Regions from separate parts of the Nonomuraea ferruginea genome, predicted to be linked through region 2. Evidence: riboswitches for the same ligand, from Rfam matches in the RefSeq annotation. Region 2 holds a riboswitch; the other holds the start of a gene.

Region 1 (6,863 bases), on a different contig from region 2:
GCGAGCTCACCCTCATGTACGCGCCCAACATCAACTCCTACAAGCGGTTCGTGCCCGGCAGCTTCGCGCCCACGGCCGTCAAGTGGGGCGTCGACAACCGCACCTGCGCGCTGCGCCTGGTCGGCCACGGCCCCTCGCTGCGGGTGGAGAACCGGGTGCCGGGCGGCGACGTGAACCCGTACCTCGCGGTGGCCGCGCTGGTCGCGGCCGGCCTGCACGGCATCGACGGGGAGCTGGAGCTGGAGGAGGCGTTCGAGGGCAACGCCTACACCTCCGGCGCCGAGACCGTGCCGCACACCCTGCGCGACGCGCTGGCCCTGTTCGAGGGTTCCAAACTGGCCGGGGAGGAGTTCGGGGAGGACGTGGTGGCCCACTACGCCAACAACGCGCGGGTCGAGCTGGCCGCCTTCGACGCGGCGGTGACCGACTGGGAGATGTTCCGGGGATTCGAGCGCCTGTGAAGATCATCAATCCGGCGACGGAGCAGGTCGTGGCCGAGGTCGAGATGGCCGGGGCCGCCGCGGTCGACGAGGCCGTGGCCAGGGCCGCGAAGGCCTACCGGGAGTGGCGCGAGGTGGCCCCGGGCGACCGGGCGCGGCTGCTGCGCGGCTTCGCCGACCTGGTCGACGCGCACGCCGAGGAGCTGGCGATGCTTGAGGTGGCCAACGCCGGCCACCCCGTCGGCAACGCCCGCTGGGAGGCGGCCGCCGTCCGCGACGTGCTCCACTACTACTCCGGCGCTCCCGAGCGCAACCACGGCAGGCAGATCCCGGTGCCCGGCGGCGTGGACGTCACGTTCCAGGAGCCGCTGGGCGTGGTGGGCGTGATCGTGCCGTGGAACTTCCCGATGCTGATCATGTCGTGGGGCGTCGCGCCTGCCCTCGCGGCGGGCAACACGGTCATCGTCAAGCCCGCCGAGCAGACCCCGCTGACCGCGCTGCGGCTGGCCGAGCTGGCCCTGGCGGCGGGCCTGCCCGAGGGGGTGCTCCAGGTCCTGCCCGGGGCAGGGGAGGTCGCGGGCGCCCGGCTGGTCGAGCACCCCGGCGTCGCCAAGATCGTGTTCACCGGCTCGACCGAGGTGGGCAAGGAGATCGCGGCCAAGGCCGCCGCCCACGTCAAGCGGCTCACGCTGGAGCTCGGCGGCAAGTCGGCCAACATCGTCTTCGCCGACGCCGACGTCGCCAAGGCCGCCGCCGCCGCCCCGTACGCGGTCTTCGACAACAGCGGTCAAGACTGCTGCGCCCGCTCGCGCGTGCTGGTGCAGGAGAGCGTGTACGACGAGTTCCTGGAGCGGTTGTCGGAGGCGGTGCGCGGGCTGCGCGTCGGCGACCCGCTCGACCCCGCCACCGAGATGGGCCCGCTGATCAGCCCCGAGCACCTGGAGCGGGTCCGCGGCTTCGTCGCCGACCCGTACCTGCAAGGTTCGTGCCCGCAGGGCCGCGGCTACTGGTTCCCGCCGACGGTGCTGACCTCGAACGTCACCGACCGGGCGTTCACCGAGGAGATCTTCGGGCCTGTCGTGTCCGTGGTGCCGTTCGCCGGTGAGGCCGACGCGGTCCGCATCGCCAACGACACCCGTTACGGCCTGTCCGGCTCCATCTGGACCCGCGACATCGGCCGGGCGCTGCGGGTGGCCCGCGCGGTCGAGTCCGGCGCGCTCTCGGTCAACTCCAACTCCTCGGTCCGCTACTGGACCCCGTTCGGCGGCTTCAAGGAGTCGGGGCTCGGCCGCGAGCTGGGCCCCGACGCGCTCGCCGCCTTCACCGAGACCAAGAACGTCTTCATCTCAACGGAGTAGCCCTATGCAGCGTTTGCTGGACCGCGTGGCCGTCATCACCGGAGCGGGCAGCGGCATCGGCCTGGCCACCGCGCACCGGTTCGCCGAGGAGGGCGCCAAGGTCGTCTGCGTCGACATCGACGAGGAGGCGGGCGCCAAGGCCGCCACCGAGGTCGGCGGCCTGTTCGTCAAGGCCGACGTGACCAGCGAGGACGACGTGGCGCGGATGTACGAGACCGCGTTCGAGACCTACGGGAGCGTGGACGTCGCGTTCAACAACGCGGGCATCTCGCCGCCCGACGACGACTCCATCCTGGAGACCGGCATCGACGCCTGGCGCCGGGTCCAGGAGGTCAACCTGACCAGCGTATACCTGTGCTGCAGGCACGCCATCGGCTACATGCGCCGCCAGGGCAAGGGTTCGATCATCAACACCGCCTCGTTCGTGGCCGTCATGGGGTCGGCGACCTCGCAGATCTCCTACACCGCTTCCAAGGGCGGGGTGCTGGCCATGTCGCGCGAGCTGGGGGTGCAGTTCGCCCGCGAGGGCATCCGGGTCAACGCGCTGTGCCCGGGGCCGGTCAACACGCCGCTGCTCCAGGAGCTGTTCGCCAAGGACCCCGAGCGGGCGCAGCGGCGGCTGGTGCACGTGCCGCTCGGCCGCTTCGCCGAGGCGTCGGAGATCGCGGCCGCGGCCGCCTTCCTGGCCAGCGACGACGCGTCGTTCATCACGGCGTCGCAGTTCCTGGTCGACGGGGGGATCTCCGGCGCGTACGTGACGCCGCTGTGAGCCGGCCCGTCATCGGTGTCAGCACCTACGTCGAACCCGCCCGGTTCACGGTGTGGGACCTGCCCGTGGCGCTGCTGCCGTACATGTACGTGGAGCAGGTGACGCGGGCGGGCGGGCAGCCGGTGCTCATCCCGCCGGCGGGCGATCCGGCGGCGCTGGTGACCCGGCTGGACGGGCTGATCCTGGCGGGCGGCGGGGACATCGACCCGGACCGGTACGGCGCGTCACCCCACCCCCACACCGACTACATCCGGAAATTTCGTGACACCGCCGAGTTCGCCCTGATGACCGCGGCCCTCGAAGCCCGGACCCCCTTCCTGGGCGTCTGCCGGGGTCTCCAGGTCCTCAACATCGCCCTGGGCGGCACCCTCCACCAGCACCTCCCTGACGTCGTCGGCCACACCGGCCACTCCCCCGCCCCCGGCCGGTTCGGCCCCCTCCCCGTGCGCCCCGCCGCCGGCAGCAAGCTCGCCAAGATCCTCGGCGGCGCCCCGGTCACCGTGCCCCACTACCACCACCAGGCCGTCGACCGCCTGGGCACGGGCCTGACAGTGACGGCCACCTCCGGGGACGGCACGATCGAGGCCGTGGAACTCGACTCCCACCCGTTCGCCGTCGCCGTCCAGTGGCACCCGGAGGCCGCCGACGACTGTGCCCTCTTCGAAGCCCTAGTCGCGAACGCTCTGGTCGCGCACGCCGCGGAGTTCGCGGACGCGACAATTCACCCCGAAGGCCATTAGGCTTGCCACATCACCGTCGAAGCCGTGCGGGAGAGCGCCCTGACAGCCGGTCGGGGCCCCTGAAGGAGCAAGCCCTCCCCGCGAACCTCTCAAGGCAAAGGACCGTACGGCCGAGGTGTCCTCTGGAAAGCAGGTCCGCGCGACCTCGCCGAAGGTGAAAGTCCGGAAAAAAGCCGGGTGAAGCTCTCAGGCACCGACGACAGAGGGGGAGGATCCCGGCATCCGATCCTGTCCTGAGGTGCGACATGTCACGACCGACGCCGCTGAGAGACGTGCACGAGTCTCTCGGCGCCACCCTGACCGACTTCGCCGGCTGGCTCATGCCGCTGCGCTACGGCAGCGAGTCCGCGGAGCACAACGCGGTCCGCCAGGCGGCCGGGCTCTTCGACCTGTCGCACATGGGGGAGATCTTCCTCACCGGCCCGCAGGCGGCGGACGCCCTGGACTACGCCCTGGTGGGACACCTGTCGGCGCTGGCGACCGGGCGGGCGCGCTACACGATGATCGTCGACGAGCGCGGCGGGGTGCTGGACGACCTCATCGTCTACCGGCTCGGCGACGAGGAGTTCATGGTCGTGGCCAACGCCTCGAACGCGGGCAAGGTCGCGGACGAGCTGATGACCCGCGCCAAGGCTTACGACGCGCGGGTCGAGGACCGCTCCGACGAGTACGCCCTCATCGCCGTCCAGGGCCCGCGCTCCCAGGAGATCCTCGCCACCCTCACCGACGCCGACCTGGCCGGGCTCAAGTACTACACCGGCCTGCCCGGCAGGGTCGACGGGCGGGAGGCGCTCATCGCCCGCACCGGCTACACCGGCGAGGACGGCTTCGAGCTGTTCGTGGCCGTCCAGGACGCGGTGCCGCTGTGGCACGCGCTGACCGCCGCCGGCGAACCGTACGGGCTGAAGCCGGCCGGGCTGTCCAGCCGTGACACGCTCCGCCTGGAAGCGGGCATGCCGTTGTACGGCAACGAGCTGAGCGCGGAGCTGACCCCGTTCGACGCGGGGATGGACAGGGTGGTGAAATTCGACAAGCCGGGCGACTTCGTGGGCAGGTCGGCGCTGGAGGCGGTCAAGGACACCCCGCCGCGGCGCCGCCTGACCGGGCTGGTCGCGCGCGGCCGCCGGGTGCCCCGCCACGGATACCCGGTGACCAAGGACGGTGCCGTCGTCGGCGAGGTCACCAGCGGCGCGCCCTCGCAGACGCTGGGCAAGCCCATCGCGCTGGCCTACGTCGACGCCGGCATCGACGCCGGCGAAGGTCTGGCCGTCGACATCAGGGGCAGGCAAGAACCCGTGGACGTGGTCGAGCTGCCCTTCTACAGGAGGAACAAGTGAGCAACATCCCTGACGACCTGAGCTACACCAAGGAGCACGAGTGGATCTCCGGCCTGGAGGACGGCCTGGTCGCCACGATCGGCATCACGGCCTTCGCCGCCGAGGCCCTCGGTGACGTGGTCTACGTGCAGCTCCCGGAGGTCGGCTCGACCGTGGAAGCCGGGGACTCGATCGGCGAGGTCGAGTCCACCAAGTCCGTGAGCGAGATCTACACGCCTGTCGGCGGCGAGGTGGTCGAGGTCAACCAGACCCTGGTGGACGACCCGTCGCTGGCCAACAGCGACCCGTACGGCGAGGGCTGGATGTTCAAGGTGCGCGCCGACGGCGACGCCGCCGACCTGCTCTCCGCCGAGGAGTACGCCGCCCTCACCTCGGGCGAGTCCTGACCCACCCGCCGGGGCCCGGCACCGGGCCCCGGCCCCGCGCGTGAAAGGCGCCATCAATGGCGATCAGCGTCTTCGACCTCTTCAAGATCGGGATCGGCCCGTCCAGCTCCCACACCGGCGGCCCGATGGCCGCCGCCCACCGGTTCGCGCGCGGCCTGCACCAGGACGGGCTGCTCGGCCGTACGGCGCGCGTCGAGGCCATCCTGTACGGCTCCCTCGGCCTGACCGGCAAGGGCCACGGCAGCGACAAGGCCGTCCTGCTGGGCCTGTCGGGCGAGAAGCCCGAGCTGGTGGACGTCGACACCGTGGACGAGCGGCTGGCCGCGATGCGCGAGTCCGGCACGGTCCGGCTGTTCGGCGAGCGGGAGATCCCGTTCGTGATCGGCGAGGACCTGGTGTTCGAGCGGAAGATCTCGCTGCCGGAGCACCCGAACGGCATGCGCTTCACCGCCTACGACGAGGCGGGCGGGAGCCTGCGCGAGAAGGTGTACTTCTCCGTCGGCGGCGGCTTCGTGGTCGACGAGACCGCCACCGGCGCCGGCCGCATCAAGCCGGACGACACGGTCCTGCCCTACCCGTTCACCACCGGCGAGGAGCTGCTCAAGCACTGCTCGGCCACCGGCCTGTCGATCTCCGGGCTGATGCTGGAGAACGAGAAGGCGTTCGGCCTCGGCGAGGACGCGATCCGCGCCCGCGTGCTCGACCTCTGGCGGGTCATGACGGAGTGCGTGCGGCGGGGCATCGCCAAGGAAGGCGTGCTGCCCGGCGGGCTCAAGGTCAAGCGCCGCGCCCACCAGCTGCACCGCCGCCTGCAGGCCGAGTCCGCCGAGAAGGATCCCCTGCAGGCGATGGACTGGGTGTCGCTGTTCGCCCTGGCCGTCAACGAGGAGAACGCCGCCGGGGGCCGCATCGTCACCGCCCCCACCAACGGCGCGGCCGGCATCATCCCCGCCGTGCTCACGTACTACTCCCGCTTCACCCCGAACGCCGACGACGACGGCGTGATCCGCTTCCTGCTGACGGCGGCGGCGATCGGCGTGCTGTTCAAGGAGAACGCGTCCATCTCCGGCGCCGAGGTCGGCTGTCAGGGCGAGGTCGGCTCGGCCTGCTCGATGGCCTCGGCGGGGCTCACCGAGGTCCTCGGCGGCACCCCCGAGCAGGTGGAGAACGCCGCCGAGATCGGCATCGAGCACAACCTGGGCCTGACCTGCGACCCGATCGGCGGCCTGGTGCAGATCCCGTGCATCGAGCGGAACGCGGTCGCCTCCATCAAGGCCATCACCGCGGCCCGCATCGCGCTGCGCGGCGACGGCCGCCACCACGTGTCGCTCGACAAGGCCATCAAGACCATGCGCGACACCGGCAGGGACATGCTCGACAAGTACAAGGAGACCTCGCGCGGCGGCCTCGCCGTGAACGTCATCGAGTGCTGAGACGCTTCGGAGCCGGCCGGATCCCAGGCAGCGTGAGGTCTAGCGACGGACGTGGATGCGGACCACCGCGCCCAGCTCGTCGTCGCGGACCTCACGCCGGATGCGGCCGACGATCTCCCGGTCCAGCTTGCCCACCACCGCGCCCACGTCCGCCCCCGGCGGGCAGGAGAGCGAGATCCGCAGCCGGGCCGCGCCTTCCAGCTCGCCGAGCACCCGCACCGCCGCCCGCGACAGCCCTTCCACGTCCTTGAGGCCCACGCAGAGCATCGCCGTGCCCGTACCGGACCGCGTCCCGAACCGGCCCCAGCCGAGGCTCAGCAGCAGCCACCGGAGCGTCACCAGCGCGAGCACCACCAGCACCAGGGCCACCAGCCAGGGCACCCACGGCTGCCCGCTCAGA
Region 2 (6,863 bases):
ACCGTCAACGCGGTGCTGGACGACCTGTCGCCCACCGAGACGATCGCCGAGCGCCGGCGCGACCTGCAGCGGCTGTCGGAGCTCGTGAGCTCCTCACGCGCGGCCTTCGGCGTCAGGTTCGACCCGGTGGGGGAGCGCATCGCGCTGGTGGACGAGCAGGGCCAGCTCATCAGCGAGGAGCGGGCGCTGCTGGTGGTCCTCGACCTGGTGGCCGCCGAGCGCAGGGGCGGGCAGGTGGCGCTGCCCGTCACCACCACCCGGGTCGCCGAGCAGGTGTGCCGCTTCCACGGCGTGCAGGTGCGGTGGACCTCGACCGCCGTCGACGCGCTCACCTCGGCCGCCGGCGACCCCGGCATGATCTTCGCCGGCGACGGGCGGGGCGGCTTCGTGGTGCCCGAGTTCAGCCCGGCCATCGACGGGCTGGCCGCGTTCATGAGGCTGCTCGGGCTGGTGGCCCGCACCCGGCTCTCGCTCAGCCAGATCGACGCCAGGATCCCCGAGGCCAAGCTGCTCAAGCGGACGATCCCGACGCAGTGGGCGGCGAAGGGGGCGGTGATGCGCTCGGTCATCGAGGCGGCCGAGTCGAGCGGCGACGGTCACCGGATCGACACCACCGACGGGGTGCGGGTGGTCGGCGACGACGGCAGCTGGGTGCTCATCCTGCCCGCCGCCACCGAACCGGCGACCGACCTGTGGGCGGAGGCGTCGGACGTCGACACCGCGCAGATCCTGCTCGAACGCTGGGCCCAGGTGGTCGAGCAGGCGACATGATCCATAACAGGCCGGATCCTGTCCACGATTTGTCTGGAAGGACCGCAAGATCGTAATGTTAAGACGCGCGGCGGCATGGACCTTCAGGTAGGGGCGGTTGTAACTTTGTCAGCGTCCGAACCTGTCGTCCAGCGCCCCGCCTTGACCTTTGCCGCTGATCAGCGTAAGTTGCGGCATTCGCCAAAACGTGAAGAGCGAAGCGAGGCGCGCCCCGAGCACCGTTGCCGCGACTTCGCGGTAGGAGGCCGAGCCGATCGATGCCGAGCGTCTACTGCACGCAGTGCGGGCATGCCAACCCCGAGGATGCCCGTTTCTGTTCCCGTTGTGGGACCCAGCTGACCAGACCCGAGGTCTCCGGGGACACGACATCGACGATCTCTGTCGCGGGAATAGAGGCGTACGAGGCTGAGACCGGCGACATGCTGCTGGCCGAGCGGGCGCTGGTGGAGCAGCTCCCGCCGGGCGCGGCGCTGCTCACCGTCACCAGGGGGCCCAACCAGGGCAGCCGGTTCCGGCTCGACAAGGAGCTGACCACCACCGGCCGCCACCCGGAGAGCGACATCTTCCTCGACGACATCACGGTCTCGCGCCGTCATGTCGAGTTCTACCGCCATCGCGGCGGCCAGTTCTCGGTGCGCGACGTGGGCAGCCTCAACGGCACCTACGTCAACCGGGAGCGCATCGAGGAGGTCCCGCTCCACTCCGGGGACGAGGTGCAGATCGGCAAGTTCCGGCTGCTGTTCCTGATGCGGACCCCCGCCGGCGCATGAGCTCACAGGCGGCACGCTCGCACATGAGCATCGGGGAGGTGCTCGCCCTGCTGCAGGGCGAGTTCCCCGACGTCACGATCTCCAAGATCCGTTTCCTGGAGGGCGAGGGGCTGATCGAGCCGGAGCGCACCCCGTCCGGCTTCCGCAAGTTCACCCACCTGCACGTCGAGCAGCTGCGCTACATCCTGACCGAGCAGCGCGACCACTACCTCCCACTGCGCGTGATCAAGGACAAGATGGCCGAGAGCTTCGGCCGCCCCCGCGCGCTGCACGACAAGCAGGAGGTCAAGCTCACCCGGGCCGAGCTGCTGGAGTCCGCGGGGCTCGACGAGGAGACGCTCACCGAGCTGGAGGACTACGGGCTGCTGGCGCCGGTCGCCCGGCGCTACGACGAGGAAGCGCTGAAGATCGCCCGGGCCGTGGGCGGGCTGGCCCGCTTCGGCCTGCACGCCCGTCATCTGCGCGCCGTCAAGGCCGCGGCGGAGCGGGAGGCCGGTCTGGTCGAGCAGACGGTCGCGCCCATACTCAAACGCCGCAAGCCCGGCGCGATCGGTGAGGCCGACGAAGCGGCCAGGGAGCTGTCGGCGCTCCTGCTCGACCTCCATGCCGCCCTGCTGCGTACGGGGGTTCGTGGCGTTCTGGGCCGATGAGCGGCCTGCGGGACATTCAGGGCTCGGCGGGTGTTACGTTGAAATGCAGAAGCGGACCAGCGATGACCTGAGCCGGGCCACCGGCCAGTCGAATATGGAGCAGCCCGTGTTGCAGATGGAGGTAGTGGGCGTTCGGGTAGAAATGCCCACCAATCAGCCGATCGTTCTGCTCAAGGAGGCACACGGGGAGCGGTTCCTGCCGATCTGGATCGGCATGACCGAAGCGACGGCCATAGCGCTGGCACAGGCCGACGAGCCGCCGCCCCGGCCGCTCACCCACGATCTTTTCAGGGACGTGCTGAGCGCGCTCGGCGTGGGTCTGCGCGCCGTCAACATCGTCGCTCTGCGTGACGGCATCTTCTTCGCCGACCTCGTGTTCTCCAACGGCGTGGAGGTCAGCGCCCGGCCCTCCGACTCGATCGCGCTGGCGCTGCGCACCGGAGCCCGCATCTTCGCCAGCGAGGAGGTGGTCCAGGAGGCCGGTGTGATCATCCCCGACGACCAGGAGGACGAGGTGGAGAAGTTCAGGGAGTTCCTTGACACGATCTCACCCGAGGACTTCGGCCGGGCGGGGTAGGTATTTCAGTGCATTTACGCTTCACGACGCGCCGAGCCGGATCGTTGACTGAGCATGGTCACGGTCCTACGGTGCAAGTGAAACCCGTGGTCGACCTTTTACGAACCCCCAGATGAGGCCACGGGATGAGAGAAAGCCGGAGGTCCGCGTGGCGGTCAGCAGCGGCGAGGGAAAGACGGCCGGCCAGGAAGATCCGGTGCGGCGCGAGAGTGCGCGGCAGCGTGCCGGAGAACAAGGATTGCTCTTCGACGAGCAGCCTGCCACGCTGCCGGACGACATCGGATACCGCGGGCCGACAGCCTGCGCGGCGGCCGGCATCACCTACAGGCAGCTCGACTACTGGGCGCGCACGGGCCTGGTGGAGCCCACGATAAGAGCCGCGCACGGCTCCGGCTCCCAGCGCCTCTACAGCTTCCGCGACATCCTGGTCCTGAAAGTCGTCAAGCGGCTCCTCGACACCGGAGTCTCCCTCCAGCAGATCCGCACCGCCGTCCAGCATCTGCGCGACCGCGGGGTCGCCGACCTCGCGCAGATCACGCTGATGAGCGACGGCGTCAGCGTCTACGAGTGCACCTCGGCCGACGAGGTCATCGACCTTCTCCAGGGCGGTCAGGGCGTGTTCGGCATAGCGCTCGGCCGGGTCTGGCGCGAGGTCGAAGGATCCCTCGCGGAGCTGCCGGGGGAACGGGCGGCGGTCGTGGACGACGTCCCGGCCGACCATCCCGCTGACGAACTGGCCCGGCGGCGGCGCGCGCGCCGCATCGGGTGACGCCCCGTACCACCCCAATTAGGGTCGAGGCTGTAATCTAGGACATGCTGACGACCCCGTGCGGGAGAGTCCCCGGCACCGCCGGGGCGCCGAAGGAGCAACCCTCCCCGGAATCTCTCAGGCGCCCGTACCGCTCGGGTGAGGCAACTCTGGAAAGCAGGTGCGTCCGCCAGGCGCACTTCACCGACGGTGCAAGCCCCGTAGCGGGGTGAAGCTCTCAGGTCGCCATGACAGAGGGGGAGATCCGGCATACGCCCGCGCCCAGCGCCGGTCTCCACAGCCTCGGGAGGCATCTCCATGACCGACCTGTCAGCACCGCCGTTCTCCAGCAGGCACATCGGGCCCTCAGCGGCCGAGCAGCAGCGCATGCTCGAGGCCGTCGGCTTCGAATCGGTCGCGGACCTGGTCGCGGTGGCCGTGCCCGAGGCCATCAGGGCCAAGGACCGGCTCAAACTGCCGGCCGCCGCGAGCGAGGCCGAGGCCATCGCCGAACTGCGCGCCCTCGCCGGCCGCAACCAGGTGCTCACCTCCATGATCGGCCTCGGCTACCACGACACGGTCACGCCCGCCGTCATCCGCCGCAACCTCCTGGAGAACCCGGGCTGGTACACCGCCTACACCCCGTACCAGCCGGAGATCTCGCAGGGCCGGCTGGAGGCGCTGCTGAATTTCCAGACCGTCGTCTCCGACCTCACCGGCCTGCCCGTCGCCGGGGCGTCCCTGCTCGACGAGGCCACCGCCGCGGCCGAGGGCATGACGCTGGCACGCCGCGCCGGCAAGGCCAAGAGCCCGGTGTTCGTGGTGGACGCCGACACGCTGCCGCAGACCAAGGCCGTGCTGGCCACCCGCGCCGAACCGCTCGGCATCGAGCTCGTCGAGAGCGACCTGACCGGCGACCTGCCCGAATGCTTCGGCGTGCTGGTCCAGTACCCCGGCGCGTCCGGGCGGCTGCGCGACTTCCGCGCCGTGGCCGAGCGGGCGCACGAGGCCGGCGCGCTGGTCGTGGCCGCCGCCGACCTGCTGGCGCTCACGCTCCTGGCCGCCCCGGGCGAGCTCGGCGCCGACATCGCCGTCGGCTCCTCCCAGCGGTTCGGCGTGTCGTTCGGCTACGGCGGGCCGCACGCCGCCTACATGTCCGTACGCGAGGGACTGCAGCGCCAGATGCCCGGCCGCCTGGTCGGGGTGTCGGTCGACGCCGACGGCGCGGCGGCGTACCGGCTGGCCCTGCAGACCCGCGAGCAGCACATCCGCCGCGAGAAGGCCACCAGCAACATCTGCACCGCGCAGGTCCTGCTCGCGGTCATCGCCGGCATGTACGCCGTCTACCACGGGCCCGACGGGCTGCGGCGGATCGCCCGGCGGGTGCACCGGCACGCCGCCGCGCTCGCCGCGGGGCTGCGCGAGGGCGGCGTCGAGGTCGTGCACGCCGAGTTCTTCGACACCGTGCTGGCCCGCGTCCCCGGCCGGGCCGCCGGCATCGTCGCCGCGGCCGCCGAGCGCGGCGTCAACCTGTGGCAGGCCGACGCCGACCACGTCTCCATCGCCTGCGACGAGAAGACCGGCGCCGCCGAGCTCGCCAAGGTGTGGGCGGCCTTCGGCGTCGAGCGCGCGGACGCCGCCCTGGACGCCGTGGACGACGCGCTGCCGTCCTCCCTGCTGCGCGAGTCGGACTTCCTCACCCACCCGGTGTTCAACACCCACCACAGCGAGACCTCGATGCTGCGCTACCTGCGCAGGCTCCAGGACAAGGACATCGCGCTCGACCGTTCGATGATCCCGCTCGGCTCCTGCACGATGAAGCTGAACGCGACCACCGAGATGGAGCCCATCACCTGGCCCGAGTTCGCCGGCATCCACCCGTACGCGCCCGAGGCGCAGGCGCTCGGCTACGGCGAGCTCATCCGGACGCTGGAGGACTGGCTCGCCGAGGTCACCGGCTACGACAAGGTCTCCATCCAGCCGAACGCGGGCTCCCAGGGCGAGTTCGCCGGGCTGCTGGCCATCCGCGCCTACCACCGCGCCAACGGGGACACCGGGCGCGACGTCTGCCTCATCCCGTCGTCCGCCCACGGCACCAACGCCGCCAGCGCCGTCATGGCCGGCATGCGGGTCGTGGTCGTGGCCTGCGACGACGACGGCAACGTCGACCTGGCCGACCTCGACGCCAAGATCGGCAAGCACCGCGACCGGCTGGCCGCCATCATGGTCACCTACCCGTCGACGCACGGCGTCTACGAGGAGACCGTCACGGAGATCTGCGCCAAGGTGCACGACGCCGGCGGCCAGGTGTACGTCGACGGGGCCAACCTCAACGCGCTCGTCGGCCTGGCCAAGCCCGGCGAGTTCGGCGCCGACGTCTCCCATCTCAACCTGCACAAGACGTTCTGCATCCCGCACGGCGGCGGCGGGCCCGGCGTCGGCCCGGTCGCCGTCCGCGCCCACCTCGCCCCCTACCTGCCCGGCCACCCGCTGCGCGACGGCTCGCCCGTCGGGCCCGTCTCTGCCGCTCCGTACGGCTCCGCCGGGATCCTGCCGATCTCGTGGGCGTACATCAGGATGATGGGCAGCGACGGCCTCACCGCAGCCACCGAGCAGGCCATCCTGTCGGCCAACTACCTCGCCCGCGGCCTCGCCCCGCACTACCCCGTCCTCTACACCGGCAGGGGCGGGCTGGTCGCCCACGAGTGCATCGTCGACCTGCGGCAGATCACCAAGGAGACCGGCGTCACCGTCGACGACGTGGCCAAGCGGCTCATCGACTACGGCTTCCACGCGCCCACCATGTCCTTCCCCGTCGCCGGGACGCTCATGATCGAGCCGACCGAGAGCGAGGACCTGGCCGAGCTGGACCGGTTCGTGGACGCGATGGTCGCCATCCGCGCGGAGATCGCCAAGGTGGCCTCCGGCGAGTACGACCCGGCCGACAACCCCCTGCGGAACGCCCCGCACACCGCGGAGGCGCTGACCGCCGACGAGTGGAGTCACCCGTACTCGCGGAGCGAGGCGGCCTATCCGGTGCCGTCGCTGCGCGAGGACAAGTACTGGGTGCCGGTGCGGCGGATCGACCAGGCGTACGGCGACCGCAACCTGGTGTGCTCCTGCCCGCCTCTGGAGGCGTACGAGGACTGACAACGGCGGTCCAGGCCCGGCCCTGCGCGGCCGGGCCTGTTCGCGTTCCAGGGGGGCATTTCGGACCAATCGGGCGTCAGCCAGACCGATGGGGTCAACCGAGCAGACATGATCGCGAGAACTCGTTAGGCTCGGGGCGTTCGTCGCCGAAGGAGCTCTCTTGACGTTCTCAGAGCTGGAGACCCCGCCGCTCGACA

Evidence for each region. A riboswitch is a leader RNA that binds a small molecule or an ion and turns the genes downstream of it on or off. The one in region 2 is predicted to bind glycine.
Region 1: another riboswitch for glycine. It lies ahead of gcvT (glycine cleavage system aminomethyltransferase GcvT); the one in region 2 lies ahead of gcvP (aminomethyl-transferring glycine dehydrogenase).

Annotation. Positions count from the first base shown of each region.
Region 1 covers NZ_BAABFD010000003.1:164,335-171,197, forward strand. The annotation lists gene ABD999_RS07385 (glutamine synthetase family protein) at 1-461, shown strand, start outside; gene ABD999_RS07390 (aldehyde dehydrogenase family protein) at 506-1,798, shown strand; gene ABD999_RS07395 (3-oxoacyl-ACP reductase) at 1,803-2,567, shown strand; gene ABD999_RS07400 (gamma-glutamyl-gamma-aminobutyrate hydrolase family protein) at 2,564-3,307, shown strand; glycine riboswitch at 3,325-3,422, shown strand; glycine riboswitch at 3,423-3,520, shown strand; gene gcvT (glycine cleavage system aminomethyltransferase GcvT) at 3,553-4,644, shown strand; gene gcvH (glycine cleavage system protein GcvH) at 4,641-5,030, shown strand; gene ABD999_RS07415 (L-serine ammonia-lyase) at 5,087-6,463, shown strand; gene ABD999_RS07420 (hypothetical protein) at 6,503-6,863, opposite strand, start outside.
Region 2 covers NZ_BAABFD010000002.1:208,789-215,651, reverse strand. The annotation lists gene ABD999_RS04330 (mannose-1-phosphate guanyltransferase) at 1-771, shown strand, start outside; gene ABD999_RS04325 (double zinc ribbon and FHA domain-containing protein) at 1,029-1,541, shown strand; gene ftsR (transcriptional regulator FtsR) at 1,565-2,191, shown strand; gene ABD999_RS04315 (bifunctional nuclease family protein) at 2,298-2,768, shown strand; gene ABD999_RS04310 (MerR family transcriptional regulator) at 2,917-3,537, shown strand; glycine riboswitch at 3,589-3,680, shown strand; gene gcvP (aminomethyl-transferring glycine dehydrogenase) at 3,835-6,666, shown strand; gene ABD999_RS04300 (tetratricopeptide repeat protein) at 6,827-6,863, shown strand, end outside.